Regions from separate parts of the Paenibacillus sp. y28 genome, predicted to be linked through region 3. Evidence: riboswitches for the same ligand, from Rfam matches in the RefSeq annotation. Region 3 holds a riboswitch; each other region holds the start of a gene.
What was found. A riboswitch is a leader RNA that binds a small molecule or an ion and turns the genes downstream of it on or off. The one in region 3 is predicted to bind cobalamin.
Positions count from the first base shown of each region.

Region 1: linked by a shared signal. The riboswitch ahead of nrdI (class Ib ribonucleoside-diphosphate reductase assembly flavoprotein NrdI) and the one ahead of WBG83_RS12750 (ABC transporter substrate-binding protein) in region 3 are both predicted to bind cobalamin.
Region 2: linked by a shared signal. The riboswitch ahead of WBG83_RS16950 (energy-coupling factor ABC transporter permease) and the one ahead of WBG83_RS12750 (ABC transporter substrate-binding protein) in region 3 are both predicted to bind cobalamin.

Region 1 covers NZ_JBBBNV010000019.1:84,737-90,732, forward strand. Annotated here, with positions in the region: gene WBG83_RS15440 (glycoside hydrolase family 88/105 protein) at 1-17, shown strand, start outside; gene WBG83_RS15445 (helix-turn-helix domain-containing protein) at 46-933, opposite strand; gene WBG83_RS15450 (PucR family transcriptional regulator ligand-binding domain-containing protein) at 1,202-1,456, shown strand; gene WBG83_RS15455 (PucR family transcriptional regulator) at 1,383-1,715, shown strand; gene WBG83_RS15460 (5'-deoxyadenosine deaminase) at 1,768-3,102, shown strand; gene WBG83_RS15465 (hypothetical protein) at 3,325-3,486, shown strand; cobalamin riboswitch at 3,982-4,191, shown strand; gene nrdI (class Ib ribonucleoside-diphosphate reductase assembly flavoprotein NrdI) at 4,431-4,790, shown strand; gene nrdE (class 1b ribonucleoside-diphosphate reductase subunit alpha) at 4,777-5,996, shown strand, end outside.
Region 2 covers NZ_JBBBNV010000023.1:26,239-32,234, forward strand. Annotated here, with positions in the region: gene WBG83_RS16935 (energy-coupling factor ABC transporter ATP-binding protein) at 1-637, opposite strand, end outside; gene cbiQ (cobalt ECF transporter T component CbiQ) at 639-1,436, opposite strand; gene WBG83_RS16945 (energy-coupling factor ABC transporter substrate-binding protein) at 1,433-1,717, opposite strand; gene WBG83_RS16950 (energy-coupling factor ABC transporter permease) at 1,714-2,481, opposite strand; cobalamin riboswitch at 2,652-2,842, opposite strand; gene WBG83_RS16955 (hypothetical protein) at 3,073-3,474, opposite strand; gene spoIIP (stage II sporulation protein P) at 3,554-4,798, opposite strand; gene gpr (GPR endopeptidase) at 4,968-5,996, opposite strand.
Region 3 covers NZ_JBBBNV010000014.1:5,710-11,705, reverse strand. Annotated here, with positions in the region: gene WBG83_RS12755 (DUF445 domain-containing protein) at 1-994, opposite strand, end outside; cobalamin riboswitch at 1,217-1,421, shown strand; gene WBG83_RS12750 (ABC transporter substrate-binding protein) at 1,751-3,352, shown strand; gene nikB (nickel ABC transporter permease) at 3,354-4,295, shown strand; gene WBG83_RS12740 (ABC transporter permease) at 4,292-5,179, shown strand; gene WBG83_RS12735 (ABC transporter ATP-binding protein) at 5,207-5,996, shown strand, end outside.

The DNA.
Region 1 (5,996 bases), on a different contig from region 3:
CCGAATCCGCCGATTAAACGAAGCGGCCGCGTGCTGCAAAAGCTATCATTTTGCCGGCACAGGGCGGCGAGAGCCGATTACATCAGAAGCGGCTCCTGACGGCGAGGCCTGCTTGCGGTAGGCGGCGGGCGGACAGCCGTACATGGCGGTAAATTGGCGTGTGAAATAATAGGGGCTGCCGTAGCCCGCCGCCTCCGCGATTTCAGCCACGGACTTGTCGCTTACGGCGAGCAGCTGCTGGGCATGCTGCAGCCGGATTTTGTTCAGCATATCCATAACGGATTCGCCGGTTTGCTGCTTGAACAGATGCGCGAAGCGGGAAGGGGACAGATTGACGGCAGCAGCAAGAACAGGAACGGACAACGGCTCGTTGAATTTGTCTGATAGAAGCTGAATCGCATGACCGATACGGGAGTCCAGCCGCTGGACTCCTGTTTCGCTATGTTTATAGATAAGCAGCAGCGCTTCCTCCAGCGCGTTGGCGGACAGCTTTTCCCCGATGAAGCTTGTGTCCCGGCTGTACTTCACAAGACGGTCCAAGGCGCAGATGAAGTCGGTGTCCGGACCGTCATTGCCGATGTGTCCGCCCTTAATCCCCTTGAGCTGCTCGGGCAGCTGCAGCAGAGGCATCCATTCCTCCCGCGGTGTGAAGTGGCACCAGTAAAACTCCCAATCCCCCTGATCGTCAGCAGCATACAGATGAGGGGTTCCGGGAGTAATGACAGTAATATCTCCGGGCCTGGACTCCAGCACGTCGGTGCCGTGATGAAACAAGCCGCAGCCGGATAAGGTGTAGGTCAAATAAAAATCGCGAGTGCCTCTGGAGCGCTTCACCCGGTAGCCGAACGACCGCTTGTAACGCTCGGCGCGCAGCATGCCCGGCACTGTAGGCTGATTCTCTACGGTAAAGCTGTTCCACACCATCGGGTTCATCGTCTCGGCCCCCTTTATGAAGTAGTTTATAAGGAATATCAACACAAATCAACATAAACAGAACGAAACGGAACAGAAGCGATTGCGGATTTGAATGCACGGGAGACGTGGTATTTGTTTTGAATATAATTTTCAGAAAGTTTAAAGTTATCGTTGCTCCTGCGCTGCGGATCGTCATATAATAATGTTATAAAACATAACATATAGATAACATTGTGCATCGGATGGAGAGATTTGGCTCTTATCACGTACGGGGAGGCGGAGCGGCTTGCACATTAAGGCAATGTCAATTTACCCACTGTCGGAGGGACGGGTCATTGCAGGCAGGGCTGGCGTTATGCGGGTCGTGAAGTCCGTCAATGTCATGGATGCACCGGATATTTCCGACTGGATTGAGGCCGGGGAGCTGCTGTTTACAACCGCCTATCTGATGAAGGATGCGCCCGAGAATGCGGTCGGGCTGCTGCGCAGGCTGGATGAGCGCGGCGCGGCCGGCAACGCTGGAGACCTTCATCGAGCATGACGGGCAGATTGCGGAAGCAGCCAAGCAGCTGTACATTCAACGCAACACGGCGGCCTATCGGCTGGAGAAAATCAGCGAGCTGCTTGGTATTGATTTCAAGAAGGTCAATGATTTGCTGCGTTTGAAACTGGCTTTTCTGTTCCGTCACCGTATAGAAGGGACGGTGCATGTGGCAAAGCGTGCGTCTACAGGCGAGCCTGCCGGCGCGCGAGGGAGCGGAGAGCTGAGGTCGGCAGCCAGAATGGGCCTCGGCCGCTGACGCCCGTTCCGGGCCGCGTACGGCCAAGACGGACATCTGGAGGAGGCTTCTGATGAACAAACCATCCATATTGATTAAACACGCGCAGCTTGTAACGATGAACGCCAAGGACGAGGTGTTTACTGGCGATGTATGGATTGAAGCGGGACGTATCCAGGCGGTTGCGCCAGAGCTGAACGCTGCGGCGGACCGGGTTATCGACGCCGGCGGCAAGGTGCTGCTGCCCGGCTTTATTCAAACTCACGTGCATTTGTGCCAAACCTTGTTCCGCGGGCGGGCGGACGATATGGAGCTTCTGGACTGGCTGAAAAAACGGATTTGGCCCCTGGAGGGCGCTCACGATGAGGAGTCCGTTTTTTACTCGGCGCTGCTTGGCATCGGGGAGCTGATCCGCAGCGGCACAACGACCATTCTGGACATGGAAACGGTCCGTCACGCGGATGCCGCTTTTCGGGCTATGGCAGAGAGCGGAATTCGGGCGATTTCCGGCAAGGTGATGATGGACCGGGGCGAGGACGTGCCGGAGTCGCTTGCCGAGGATACAGACCGTTCGATGCAGGAAAGCGTCGATTTGCTGGAACGGTGGCACGGTTACGACGGCGGGCGTCTCGGCTATGCGTTCTGCCCCCGGTTTGTGCTGTCCTGCACGGAGCGGCTTTTGCTTGGAGTACGCGACCTGTCGGAGCAGTACGGGGTGCTGGTGCATACGCACGCCTCGGAGAACCGCAGCGAAATTGAGCTGGTCGAGCGGGAGCTGGGGATGCGCAATGTGGTTTATTTTGACCATATCGGCCTTGCCACGCCGCGCCTTGTTCTGGCTCACGGGGTATGGCTCGACGAGCAGGAGAAGCGGATCGTCCGGGATCGCGGGGTTAAGCTGACGCATTGTCCGGGGTCGAATTTGAAGCTGGCCTCCGGCATAGCGGAGGTGCCGGATTTGCTGACCCGCTCGATTGCTATGGGGATTGGGGCGGACGGGGCTCCCTGCAACAACACGCTCGACATGTACCAGGAGATGAAGCTGACGGCGCTGCTGCATAAGGTGAAACACGGGCCAAGGGCGATGGATGCCAAAACAGCGCTGCGGATGGCGACGATAGGCGGCGCAGAGGTGCTTGGGCTTGAGCGTGAAATCGGGAGCATTGAAGCGGGGAAAAAAGCGGACCTGCAGCTTGTGGATTTGAACGAGTTTCATGCGTACCCCGCTTATGACGCGGATGTGTATTCACGGCTCGTATACGCGGCGGGCCGCGCCGATGTGGATACGGTTCTGATTGACGGCAATATTGTAATGGAGAACAAAACGGTGCTGACGGTGGATAAAGCAGTGGTGCTGGCAGAGACGGACCGCTGCATCCGGCGGCTGCTGGAACGTATTGGAGGATAAGGAACCGCTGTTGTGAGGGGAAGCGCCGTCTATCCGGTGTGTTGTACGGCGGCAGCGCCGGAGTTTGTACCCGATGGGGGGAGCCGATATGGAATGGCATGAGCTGCTGGGGATCTGGGCCGGCAAGAAGCGGGAGGCGGTGCTGGCCCCGGGGGATTGGGGGCTGATTGACGGCTGTCCTCCCGGCCGCCGCTAAGGCCCCGGTGACATGAGCGAGGAGCGATGATCGGAGCGTCCGGATCAATTGGTTCAATCAAGCTGCTGGATCAAAGGCTGGATATGAAAACGGTGTTTACGACGGATTGTTTGCCCGCGCCATGGACGGGCGGATTGCTGAATAGGGGCTGCTCCAGCTATGGGGCGGCCATTTGGCGATCCGACTAGCGGTTCCGCTCCCCGTAGTTGTTATCACCCGCAAAGCTCCCTCTGGGCGCGCAGTGACCTTTTCCGGTGATAGAAACCGATGAACGAGTCCCTTTCTGCGGTCAAGGTACCTGAGACCCATTCATGCCGATGTGCATGTTTTGGACAAAAGCGCCGCCTATTTTTTGAATCGCTGATGACAGCGTATCCACAATCGGCCTCTGAATCCGCCAAACCCGCGCGGGATGCCGGATGGCGGCGATTTACATTTTTTGGATCGAAAAAAAGTTTGTTTTTGTGGTTTGCCGTAAAACGGAGCAGTATGGCGCATTCAGAGGATCACGTATGATTTTTAGTAGAAAAATAGGCTTTCGAACCAATTGACATGCACAAGATATTGATATAAATTATTTAAAGCAATCTACATATGGTTGTGACGGGTGCTTTTTTCACCAAATAGCGGGTTTGCGGTCCTTGTGCAAGGACACCGGCCGTTAAGAAGCTAGACTAGAAGCGGGTTTATGAGCGTGAGCGAGTGACTTCTAATCTGGAGCTATCGTGAAAAAAGCTTAATAGGGAAGTCCGGTGCAACACCGGCGCGGTCCCGCCACTGTAAGGGAGCAGATTCGGTCCAATCAGCCACTGGCGCAAGGCTTTGATGCCGGGAAGGCGGACCCATCGCAAGGTGCCCCGAGCCAGGAGACCTGCCCGCACACATTGACACACCCCTACGGTCGATAGGAAGGTGTCCGTTACGTCGGTTTACTTGTCAGGCTTGAATAAGCCCTGCCTGTATTCGGCGCATCCGGCACGCCTGTCGCTGATGCGCCTTTTTCGCTGGATAACAGTGAATTCCGCTTGCATGCACGGCATTGCTTTTTATTTCAAGAATAAACAAGACCGGCTTGCGGACAATCGGCGGAGGGTGTTCCGGGCGCAGGGGATAGGGAAAGGGAGACTACATAATGCTTATCGTTTACGATTCCAAGACAGGGAATGTAAAAAGATTCATCGGCAAGCTGAATATGCAGGCGGTGCCGATTGATCACGAAATGATTATCGACGAGCCGTTCGTGCTCGTAACGTATACAACCGGCTTCGGCCAGGCGCCGGATAAGACGCTCTCCTTCTTGAAGCGTAATCATCAGAAGCTGAAGGGGGTTTCGGCCAGCGGCAACCGCAACTGGGGCGAAGGCTTCGCCCGCAGCGCCGACCGGATCGCGGATCTGTACAGCGTCCCGGTGCTGAGCAAGTTCGAGCTGGCCGGAACAATGAAGGATGTAGAACGATTCAAACAGGAGGTGAGCGCAGTTGCGTCATATTGAACTGAACAACATGCTCATGCAGCGGACCGAGGACGGCTTTTTCCAACTGGATAAGGACCGTGAGGCCGTAGAGGCGTTCATGGAGGAAGTCCGTGAGAAGAGCATTCATTTTGCCACGACAGCCGATAAAATCCGATATATGATTGAGGAAGACTTCTACGAAAATGTGCTCGAAACCTACACGCTGGCGCAGGTAGAAGAAATTTATGGCATTACGCATGCATACCGTTTTGAATTTCCTTCGTATATGGCTGCGTCGAAGTTTTATACCGATTATGCCGTCAAAAGCAATGACCGCTCTCTTTATCTGGAGCATTATCCGGACCGGGTTGCGATTGTAGCGCTGCATCTGGCCCGTGGCGACATGGAGGCGGCCCGCGCGCTGGCCGGTTCGATGATGGAGCGCCGGCTGCAGCCGGCTACGCCGACCTTCCTGAATGCCGGGAAAAGCAGACGCGGCGAGATGGTATCGTGCTTCCTGCTGGAGCTGGACGATTCGCTCAATTCCATTAACTACGGCATTGGGACGTGTATGCAGCTTTCCAAAATCGGCGGCGGCGTTGCGGTCAACCTGTCCAAGCTGCGGGGCCGCGGCGAGCCGATCAAGGGTGTCGAAGGGGCGGCCAAGGGCATTATGCCGGTGCTGAAGCTGATGGAGGATGCATTCTCCTACGCCGACCAAATGGGCCAGCGCAAAGGCTCGGGCGCAGGGTATTACAATATTTTCGGCTGGGACGTCATGGAGTTTCTGGACAGCAAAAAAATCAATGCCGACGAGAAAACACGGCTCAAAACGCTGTCGATCGGGCTTATCGTTCCGAACAAGCTGTACACGCTGGCGGAGCGCAACGAGCCGCTGCATGTATTTGCTCCCTATTCCGTTTACAAAGCGTACGGACAGCATATGGACGACATGGACATGGATGAAATGTACGACCGCCTGCTTGCCGATGACCGGGTGAAAAAGAAAGTAGTCATGAGCGCGCGGGACATGCTGATTAAAATTGCTACCATTCAGCTGGAATCCGGCTACCCGTATATTATGAACCGCAGCAACGCCAACAAAGGGCATGCGCTGAAGGATATCGGCACAATCAAGATGTCCAACCTGTGCACGGAGATTTTCCAGCTTCAGGAAACGTCCGAGATCGGGGATTACGGCCAGTCCGATGTTATCCGCCGGGACATCAGCTGTAATCTGGCGTC
Region 2 (5,996 bases), on a different contig from region 3:
CCATCACGACGGTAATGCCGCTCTTGTGTACCCGATCCAGCTCCTCCATTAGCTGGCGCTCCGAGCCCCGATCCAAGTAAGCCGTCGGCTCGTCCAGCAGCAGCAGCTCCGGCTCCAGCGCCAAAACACCGGCCAGGGCGACTCTTTTTTTCTGGCCGAGGCTTAAGTGGTGCAGCGGCGTATCCGTCAGGCGGTCCAGCCCCATGGCATTGAGCACCTGCTTCACCCTGTGCCGAATATCCGCCTCCGCCACGCCGGCATTACGCAGACCATAAGAAACATCTTCCCCGGGCGTGTTCAAAATTAACTGCTGCTCCGGGTCCTGGAACACAAGCCCCACCTGCTGGCGCAGCTTCTTAAGCTGCTTGGCCTGGTAGGACAGCTCCGTCCCCTTCCACAGCAGACGGCCGGAGGATGGCCGGTGCAGGCCGAGGGCGTGCAGGAAAAATGTTGATTTGCCCGATCCGTTATGGCCGCAAATGGCCGTTCTGCAGCCGGCCGGGATACGCAGCGTCAACCCGTTTAACGCCGCGTTCGCGGCGCCGGGATAGCTGAAGACGACAGACTCCGCCTCCACAATCGGATGAGTGCCCTCCGTCAAAAAATCCATGTTGTCCGCCTTCGCGCGTTCATTCATCTTATCCCCTCCATCGCAACCACAGCTCCAGCAGGAGCAAAAGCAAGACGCCTGCGCCGCTTTCCGCCTTATAGCGGAAGGAAATCCCCTTCGGCTCGTACGGTGCCATCCGGATGTCGCCTGTGAAGCCCCTGGCCATTAAGCCGAAGGACAAGCCCCGGTACCGCTGCATCGTCTTGCCGAATATTCGCACAATAAGCAGCGCCGTATCGTTCAGCCTGCCTTTAAACCCGGCTTGGCCGCCCCGGGCCCGCTGGGCCGTATACATATCCCTCGCCGTCTGCGACAGCAGGAATATAAAGCGGTACATAATCAGCATCAGCTCCAGCAGCAGCGGCGGCAGCTTCAGCTTGCCCATCACTTGAAACAGATCCGGCATCGGCGTTGTCAGCGTAACGAAGAACATACAGGACAGGCAGGCCGCAATCCGGACAAGCAGCGTCAGCGCAGTCTCCAGCCCGGACTCCGTAACATAAGCCGTCCAGCCGCCTGCGGTGTACTGAATCAGCAGGGAAGCCCCGTCCGCGGCCTGCCCGGCCGGAGTCAGCTGCACAAGCAGCGCCGGCAGACTGGCCATATAGAACAAGCAGGAGCTTCCCAGAAGCATCAAATAAAACCGCGCCGGGATACGGGCATATCCGATAATCCAGAGGGACATCCATGCGCCAATCGCCAGCTGCACCACCGGGTGCGCCGCATAAGCCAGCACAAACAACAGCGCTGCGAGCCCGCTTTTCCACAAAGGAGAAACGGCTCGCAGCTTGTTGGTGTACGATATCGTATCGATGCGCTGCATCATTGGGGCTTCGTTTTGCCCGATCTGCCTCTGAACAGCCCCAGCACGTAGCCGATAAAGCCGGCCCCAAGCGCCGCCTGCAGCGCAAACAGCATACTTTCCGTCTCCGACGGCAGCTCAAAAAAGGGCGAAAACCACGGCTCATAGGACGGATGAAGCGTCTGAATCATTTCCTCCGCAGCGCCGTCGGCCCCGCCGAATTCCGCATCCACCAGCAGCAGCGGCAGCACCGCCAGCAGGATAACCCCGAGAAGAATCAGCACATTTTGGGTGCTTCGTTTCATGATTGATCGGCCCCTTTCATTTTGCGCTGCAGCAGCGACAATTCCTGTGTGCTGAAGGATTGCAGCCAGTTCCAGATCAGGACCGTCAGCAGCCCTTCACTAATCGCCAGCGGAATCTGCGTAATCGCGAAGATGCCGCCAAACTTGGCAAAGGATGCCGCAAAGCCGCCCACCTCAGCAGGAAAAGCAAGCGCAAGCTGAACCGAGGTCACAACGTAAGTGGACAAATCCGCGAGCATCGCCGCCGCAAAAATCGCAAGAAGCTGCTTGCCCGTAGCTTTCATCAGCGTTTTATATACAAAGAAGCCGGCCACAGGACCCGCGACCGCCATAGAAAATGCATTGGCGCCCAGCGTGGTCACTCCGCCATGGGCGAGCAGCACCGCTTGGAACAGCAGAACGATGGAGCCGAGCACGCTCATCGGCAGCGGACCGAACATCACAGCTCCAAGCCCGGTTCCGGTCGGATGCGAGCTGCTGCCGGTAACCGACGGAATTTTCAGCGCGGACAACACAAACGTGAAGGCGCCTGCCAGCCCGAGCATCATTTTGAGCTCCGGCGTTTCCTTTGTAATTCTAGCGATCGCGCGCAAGCCGAGAATAAAAAACGGGATAAAGACGACCCACCAAAAAATCGCCCAGCCTACCGGAAGAAAGCCTTCCATAATATGCATGGCGCGGGCGGACTGCGGCTCGTTCAGCATGAAGTACAGGGTGAAGCCTGAAACGAGCAGCAGCGTGTGCATTGCTTTTTTCAATGACATGCTCTAACCTCCTGAATGAATAAAAATGACTGCGGCATAGACAGGCGGGACATAGCAAAAAACCAATCCGCGGCTTGGATTGGTTCAGGATACGCACAAATAGAAGACGGCCCCATCCTTCGTAGATGGCCGCTTCATGCTTGTACACCTCTCCTTTTCCGCGAAGGCACGTGGGTGCTTCAAACCAGGTAGGTCTCCTGACTTGTGGATCAGCGCTATGCTTCGTCTTCCCCGGGCTTTCCCCGAGTGACCATGTTAAAAAGCAAGCTCCCCAATTACAGTGGCGGGACCGTTCGGGATTCTCACCCGATTCCCTGTTACCCCTTGCCTAAGCAAGGGCACCTGATTTGTTGTCCATATTTAAGTATTGAAGAATAAGTTCCTGCACATGCTTAATGCTTACATGCCCAATTGAAACATAAAGCCTGTCAAAATTCAAGAACCAATTCGGCCTCCGCCTGCTGAAGCCGGGCATGTGGAATGCGGTGAAGTGACGGGCGATGCGGATGTAGTCCGGCCTTGCCCGAGCGGATAAAAGCAGCACGCTGCCGCAGCATGTCCCGGGTACATCAAAAACATGCCCGCACGATGTTACAGCAGCCCTTCCAGCCAGGACACAACGAGCCGCACTCCGTGATAGGCTGCCATTTGCAGCAGCTCGCCAATCTTGTTCGTGATGCGGTTAATGAGCGGGTCCTCGGTCACTCTGGGGCGGGCGGAGGATGCCGCATCGGACTTCGAATCGGCTGCCTTGGCTTTCCCCTGCTCTGCCGCCTTTGTTCGCCCTGCTCCGGCCTGCTCCCCTGCTGCGGTCCGGACGGCAGCCGCCTGGGCCCCGCCTGAGCGGGCATCCAAAGCTCCGGTACTGCCCGCCGCTGCGGGCAGCGGTCCGTGAATACGCTCGGTGCCTCGTGAAGCCAGCTCCACACCGAAAGCGATGCCAAAGGCCAGCAGCAGCACTGCGCCGGCGAACCGCCAATAAAACCTGCTCATAGGATGTACCCTCCATCATAGGACGCTATATACCATTTGTTCACAACTGGACCATGCCGCTCGGAATCTCCACCAAAAGCTACCGCTTTGCCGCGCCATCCCCCGGGGCGGACACCTTCCGGGCGTTCCGGTACAGCTCGGCAATCACTTCGGCCAGCACATCGGCAGTCCGGTTCATTTCCTCCATCGTGCTGTACGGCCCGCCCACTTCTATCAGAATGCTGTTTGGCGACATCGACTGGTTGTACTCCGCATTCCCGTTAGACGCTTTCCCGTAAATTCCCTTCGAGATGCCGGGGTGCGTCTCCTCCAGCCGCTTGTGAAGCTGGGACGCGAATTCAGAGTTTTTCTCCCAATTCGGATTTCGTTTGCCGACCACAAAATATACCTGGGCATAATCCTTGCCGTCAATATGAACCGTCGTCTGTTTACGTCCAAGCGAGTCACGATGAAGATCAAACACCATCTGCAGGTCCGGATGCTGGGCAAAAGCCTCCTTCACCGTTTTGTAGGAGTAGGCGTAGGATTTGGCGTAATTGAACCCTTTTTCCAGCGTCGGATAGTCTGCATCCGAATGCAAGGTTCCAATTCCGAGCTCGTTCAGCTTGTCGCTCAGCCGCTTGCCGACCTGTGTTACGTTGATTTTCGGATCGAAGGCCAAATCCGGGCTCGTAATCCCCTGATCCTTCAGCTCCGGCAGGAAGGATTCCCGGTTGTGGGAGTGGTAGATAAAAATGGCAGGCCCCTTGCCAGCCTCCGCCGCTCCGGGCTTGGACGTGGCTTCCCCGGCCTGGGCTCCTGCCGCGTCTACTGCCGTTGCCCTGCCGTTAATTTCCGCTGTTGCCGTCGGCGGAAGCCCTTCCGGCTGCAGCACCTGCGAGGGCGGCGTATAGTCAGCGGGGTCCTCCCCCATCACCGTGCCTTTGCCCGGATACAGCAGCACGGAGCTGTCCGATCGCAGGCCGGTCATTTCGCCTGCCAGCCAGCTTTTGGGGTCACCCGGCCGCATGCCGGTGGACAGCTGCAGCAGGAAGTGCGCCGTATTGCGGAAGGAAAACACCGATGCTTCGGGCGCCTGTCCCAAATGAGGCACCTCCATCGCCAAAATATCCATAAACATGCGGCTGGACATCACCGCCGCCATCCCCTGCATCGACGGCATCCGTTTCTCCGGGATTTGCCGCTGCAGCACCCCGGCCATGCCCAGAACCGTCATAAACATCATCGTTCCCGCTGTCACCGTGACGAACAAGCGCAGCAGCTTGGTCATCTCGCCAAGCCGGAACCCGTCATGTGCCGCATCGTCATTCTCGAACCATTTCATAGGCTATCCTCCGCCGTTTGTGTCGTAAAGTAGAGCAGCATTCTATCTAGTTCTACTCTATGAACTTGCGGAGTTCGCTAGAACAGCTATAGAGAAAAAAGAGGCCAAGCCCGCTCCCGGCCGGGAGCGCTTGACCATTCGGTTTCACTATACGCTGCGCGAGTAGCGTCTAATGGGTATAGGCCGCCACGTTATCCTGATCCACGGCCTGATGAAGGGCCGCATTCAATCCGCTGGCAATGATGTTGGCCATATCCTCAATGAACTGATCGATATCCTTGGGCGTCACCAGCAAATCATGCCCGAGCGGGTCAAGCACCTCTTTGACCATCCCCAGCCGCTCCTGCTCCGACATGCCATCCAGTAAACCGAGAATGGCGCCGGTATTTTGCGTATGCTGCTGCAAATGCCGCTTCATCAGATCAATCGTGCTGCCCACGATCGTGGAAGCGTACACCACGGTAGGCACGCCAATCGCAATAACAGGCACGCCCAGCGCCTGCAGCGTTAGCCCCTTGCGCTTGTTTCCAACCCCTGAGCCCGGATGGATGCCCGTGTCGGCAATCTGAATGGTCGTGTTGACACGCTCCAGCGCCTTGGAAGCCAGGGCATCGATGGCGATGACCAAATCCGGCTTCGTCCGATCCACAATGCCCTGTACGATTTCACTGGTCTCAATCCCCGTCGTTCCCAGCACTCCCGGCGCAACGGCGCTTACCTGACGGTAGCCGTCGGAAACCTGATCCGGCATCAGCTCGAAGTAGTGGCGGGTAACCATCACATTCTCCACCACCATCGGCCCCAGCGCATCGGGGGTTACATTCCAGTTGCCCAGCCCGATAATAAGCACCTTGGCATCCGCCTTCGTTCCGATTCTTTCCAGAAACGACGAGAATTCCTGCGCCAGCCGGGTGGCGACCCGATCCTGCAAATCGCTATCCTTGATGCGCAGGCCCGGCACCTCGATCGTAATATAGCGGCCCATCAGCTTCCCGATCGCGCGCGCTCCCTCTTCATCCTTCACATGGAGACGGGTAATCAGAATGCCGTCCTCTTCGGATGTCTCACTGTCAACGCCCGGCAGCTGGTTTGGCATTGCATTCCCGGGCATACCCGCCTTGCTGCGGGATGCCACCGCCATATCGCGCGCTTCCAGCGCCAAATCGGTACGCACGGAGTACATCGTTAAATCCGTCAT
Region 3 (5,996 bases):
CGATAAGCCCGGATAAGAAAGGGACGATGATTGTGTCCGCAAATTCCGGCTGCTCAATCCACTCCATCAGCAGTTCCTTGATCACGTTTAGAACACGGGCAAGCTTCTCTTCCGTAATGAAGCTCTCAATCAGCTTCTCCCGCCATTGCTCCAGGTGGCTGTTTACGTTCGGATTGGAGCCCAGCGCCGCAAGCTCGGTCCGAATCGCATCCAGCATGTGGGTTCTCCCGGGATGACCGGGTGTTCGGAGATCATTCAGGGTGGAGAGAATCAGATTTTGCAGGATGCCGCCCAGCTTCTCCTCGTTCATAAAGCCGACAAACGCGTTCACGGCAAATGCCATCATCCCGCTCAGCTCCAGCCGCTCAATGGCCTGGATCGCCATCCGGCCCAGCGACAAGCGAACCTGCTCGCGAAGCACCCACTGCGCCGCCTTATCGGCTGCAAAGTCCAGGACGGATTCCTCGACCCGGCGGTTCACCAGCTCCCTGGCCATCCAATCGACGGTGCCGCTCAGCTCTACAGACCGGATAAGCGCCGCGAGCTCTTTCTGCAGCCAGCCCGCACAAGCATCCGCTGAGATGCTGTCCACAGTATGCTTCAGAAAAGACCGGATACCGGCCTTCACGCTGTCCTTCTGCAGCTCCGTCTCGGCTGTATCCAGCAAGCGGGACGTAAGCTGAAGCTGGCGGATTTTGTCCTCGATGCTTGTCTTGTTGAGCAGATGGGTCTCCAGCGCGGAGACGAGCGCATCCGTGAGCTTGTCCCGGTTCTTGGGCAGCAGGCGGGTATGCGGGATCGGAATGTTCAGCGGGTGGCGGAACAGGGCGGTGACGGCGAACCAGTCGGCCAGCCCGCCGACCAGTCCGGCCTCAAAGCCGCTCTGCAGCAGCCTTCCCCAAGCTGCATCCTGCAGCGGAATGGTTGCCGCGAACCCCGCGGCCATGACACCTAAGGACAGGGTGGCGATATGCTTTGTTTCTTTTTTGGCCATGACAGTTCCACCTTTAATCATACAAGTAATGGTTAGAGCAGCAATGCTGCTTCTGCAAAAAAAAGTGTCCAGCTCTAGTATAGCTCGTTCGAGGGTCAAATTAGTACATTCAGGTAAATAATATCTTGTTATTTTGCCGAATTCCACCGAAAATCACATTTTCGGCTGTAATTTCTTGCCGAATCCTGGAGGTTCGTTTATGATTAACGAAGGATGTAGGACAATCGAATAACGGAAACAGGTGCTTGTTTCGCCGAAGGGCTGCTTCGGCACAAGCTTAAAAGGGAAGCTCGGTGCAATGCCGACACGGTCCCGCCACTGTATTAGCAGAGTTGCAGCAATAGACGTCACTGGCCTGAGCGGCCGGGAAGACAGCCTGCAATGATGACGCTTAAGTCAGGAGACCTGCCTGTTTCGACAGCACTGCGTTACCTACGGGAGATAGGGAGGTGTTAGGACGGCCACAGGGGCATAGTAAACCTATGGGCATCTTTACCTTTTTCATGCGGAGGGGGAGAGATGTCTTTTTTGCTGCCGCCAGAAGCGAAGCTGTCCTGCAATTTGACGGGGATTAAGCGGAAGAGATGAACGCGGCACGAATCAAACGAATTGAAATAAAGAAAGAGAGCAATAAGCAATAGAGCAATAAGAGCAATAAGAGCAAAGGTGCTTTTCAAAGCAAGCCCAATTTGGTATATTGTTAATCGTAATAATTACGAATAATATGTTCGAGCAACGGACAAGAGAGAGGGAAACATGAGAAATCTGGTCATGTCACACATTTTGAAACCGGCGGCGCTGGTTGTTCTATGGACGTGCATAATGATGATTGTCTTCGGCTGCAGCAGCGCTGCTCCGCAGGCGGGTGATCCGCAGCAGACGGGAACGGCGTCCCGGCAGCCGGAGGAGGTTGTTCTGGCTGCTCACCGCGATCTCGCCCCAGGGCCGAAGGACGCTTATTATACAAGCTCGATTCTGTACGTATGGGAGCCGCTGATTACATCCGGCGAAGACGGCAAGCCGGCGCCGAAGCTGGCCAAGTCCTGGAGCATGTCGGAGGACGGCAAAACCTGGACCTTCAAGCTGCAGGAACATGTCACGTTCCATGACGGGGAGAAATTCAACGCGGACGCGGTCCTTGCGAACTTCAACCGGTACAAGCAGGTCAGCCCGAAAACCTCGCCTTTTTATACATTGAACATGAAAAGCACCTATCCGAGCCTGAAGGATGTGGTGAAGGTCGATGATTTGACGTTCCAGCTTGTATTCGATAATCCGCAGCCGACGCTGCCGTATTCGATGGTCAATTTTGCAAGCCCGATGTACAGCCCGAAAAACTTTGACGCCCAAGGCGACTTCAACGGGCTGCCGCAGGGCACGGGACCGTTCAAGCTGATCGAGCACCAAAAGGACCAATATTCCTTGCTGGAAGCCTACGACGGCTATTACGGGGAAAAAGCGAAAACGAAGCGTATCCGCGTCCGTGTCATTCCTGATCCGGATACCCGCTTGTCTGCGCTGAAATCCGGTGAAATTATGGGGGTTATGGATATTGGGGCTATTCCTCCGGCTCTGGCCAAGGAGCTGGTTAAGGACCCGAGCTTTGAGCTGTCAGCGACCAAATCTACGATTTCCCACTATATTCAGGTTAACGGGCGAAAAGCTCCTTTTGACGATGTGAGGATGCGCAGAGCACTCAGTCTCGCTATTGACCGCCAGCAGCTGGTGAAGGAGCTGTATCTTGGTTATCCGACGCCGACAGTGAATCTGCTGAACGTTACGTCGCCTTTTTATAAAGATATTCCGGTCGAATACAATGTGACGGAGGCGAAGCGTCTGGCGGCCGAGGTGCTGGGCGGCAAACGGGAAAAGGTCGATCTGCTCGTGCCTACCTATGGTCTGGACCGTTATCCGTACAAGGCGCAGGCTGAGCTGCTGCAGGCGGAATTCAAGGAGCTTGGTCTGGATGTAGAGATTCGGATTTTGGACAGCGCCGCCTTCAAGGACGCGCAGGCCAAGGGCCATTACAATCTGGCGCTGAGCACTCAAGGCTTGCCGAACGGCGATCCGTACACGATTTTGACCAACTATTTGTCCAGTGAAGGCTCCAGCAACAAAACGTACGGCCTTGGCTATAGCAATCCGCATGCCGATGAGCTGGTGAAGCAGCTTGCGGGCGTGCTGGACATGGACGAGCGCAAGAAACTGTACGATGAGCTGCAGCAAATTTCGGCCGACGATTTGCCGACAATTGCACTGTTTAACGATGCCAGCCTGATTGCGTATAACAAAAAAATTAAAGGCTATCAGGCGACGATTTACGGAACAACCCTTTCGCAGCTGGAGTGGGCGAAGTAAAATGGCGTACCTCCTCCGCAGAATTGCCGCTGCGATTCCGGTTCTGCTGGGCATCTCGATGATTGCATTTGTTTTAAGCGTCATCTCCCCAGGCGATCCGGCGGTAGAGTCGCTAAGCATGAGCGGGGTCAGAGAGCCGACGCAGGAAGAGATTGATGCCAAGCGGGCCGAGCTCGGCCTGAACGATCCGCTGCCGGTTCAATACGGCCGCTGGCTTCTCCGGGCGGTACAGGGTGACCTTGGCACCTCTTATATGACAAAGGACTCGGTAAGCGGCGAGATTGCCCGCCGCCTGCCGGTTACACTTTCGGTGGCGGTATTGGCGGTTGTTTTCGCTGCAGGGACGGGCATTCCGCTCGGGATGCTGATGGCGCTGAGGCGCAGCAGCTGGCTGGATCATGCGGGCAGGGCCATAGCATTGACCGTTGTCTCCATTCCCGGCTTCTGGCTGGCTATTATGCTGATTACGCTGTTCTCGGAGAAGCTCCAACTGCTGCCCACGAGCGGCTACGGCACCTGGAAGCATCTGATTATGCCCGCTATCGTGCTGGCCGCCGGAACGAGCGCGATTCTGATGCGCTTGACCCGGGCATCCCTGCTGGAGGTCATGAACCAGAGCTATATGTTGACCGCCAAAGCCAAAGGCCTGCGAGAGCGGAGCATTGTGCTGCGCCATGCGATCCGTAATGCGCTTATTCCGCTTGTAACAGTGATCGGGACGTATTTCGGTTCGATTCTCGGCGGTTCTGTAATTGTCGAGGTTATTTTTGCGCTGCCGGGGATTGGCAGATTCGCCGTGGAAGGCATTTACCGCCGGGATTATCCGGTGATTCAAGGCTACGTTGTTTTTACAGGAGCGGTGTATGTGCTGTTTAATCTGCTGACAGACATCTCCTACCGTTTTATACATCCGCAGATGAAGCTGGGAGGGAAGCTGAAATGATCGTGCGTCGTACGGGAGAACGGCTTCCCCTCACCGATCGGCTGAGAGGACTGGGGCGGGCGCTGAATATTTCGGGCTGTATTGCTGTGGGAGTGCTGGCGGTTGTTCTATTCTGCAGCCTGCTGGCACCATGGCTTGCTCCCTATGATCCGGTGCAGGTGAAGATGTCCGAGCGGCTTGCCCCGATGTCGGCTACCCATCTGCTGGGGACAGATACACTCGGGCGAGATGTGTTCAGCAGGCTGCTGTACGGCGGCCGTATATCCATTGTACTGGCGGCGGCTGTAACGGCGACAACGATGCTGATAGGCATCGTTATTGGAACGGCGGCCGGTTATTTCGGCGGCCGAGTCGATGAATGGCTGCAGAGCTTTATCAGCATGTTTCAAGGCCTGCCGAGCTTAAGCTTGATGCTGGCGATTGCCGGCACGCTTGGCCCGGGCACCAAAAGCTTGTTTATCGCGCTTATCTTCACCTCCTGGGCGGATTTCTCCCGGGTTGTGCGCGGCGAAGCGATGAAAATTCGCGAGGAGAGCTATATCGAGGGCATTCGCGCTGTCGGTGCCGGGCATCCGTATATTATTTGCAAATATGTGCTCCCGAATATGATCGGACCGCTTCTTGTTTTGTTTACGATTCGGCTGGGCCGGGTTATTTTGTCTATCGCCTCTCTTAGCTTTCTCGGGCTCGGCTTGCAGCCGCCCGCACCCGATTGGGGGGTGATGGTCAGCGATGCGCGATCTTATTTTCGAAGCCATCTTCATCTCATTGTGGCGCCGGGGCTGTGCATTGCTGCAGTAGCCTTGTCCATGAATTTACTTGGGGATGCGCTGCGGGACGCGTTCGATTCCAAGCTGACCCAGGACAAAACCTGGCTGTCGTGACCAAGCAGACGGAAGGAGGGACAGCCTGTGCCAGGCAAGCTTTTATCCATTCAGCACGTCAGTGTGCAGTTTCGGACCGGGAACGGCGTTGTACGGGCCGTTGACGATGCGGCTCTGGATGTGGAGGAGGGTCAAATTGCAGGCCTTATCGGAGAGACGGGCAGCGGCAAATCCGTACTGGGTCTGTCTATTCCGCGGCTGCTGCCTTCCAATGCCAAGGTTTCCGGATCTATTTTGTTCAAGGGCGAGCAGCTGACCGGACTGGATGACGAAGCGATGCGGCGCTTGCGCGGCCGGGAAATTGCCTTTATCCCGCAAAATCCGGCGACATCGCTCAATCCGGTGCTGCGTGTCGGCTATCAGATTGCTGAAGCCGTTCAAGGGCTGGTTTCGCCCAAGGCCAGGCGCGCCAAGGCGGCGGAGCTGCTCAGGCGGATGGATATGCCGGAGCCGGAAGAGAAGCTGCGCAAGTATCCCTTCGAGCTGAGCGGCGGAATGAAGCAGCGTATCTTGACGGCCATCGGCACTGCTGGAACGCCTTCGCTGCTGATTGCCGATGAGCCGACGAAGGGGCTTGACGCTCTCGTGCGCAATCAGGTGATCGGGCTGCTGCACCGGGCGGCCAAGCAGACGGGAGCGGGCATGATCGTGATTACCCATGATCTCCATGTTGCCCGGGCTCTGTGCGATATAATCGGTGTCATGTATGCGGGACAGCTGGTGGAGCTCGGTCCGGCGAGCCTGGTGCTGGGCGATCCGAAGCATCCGTATACCCAAGGCTTGCTGCGCTCTATGCCGGGGGCGGGAATGATCCCGA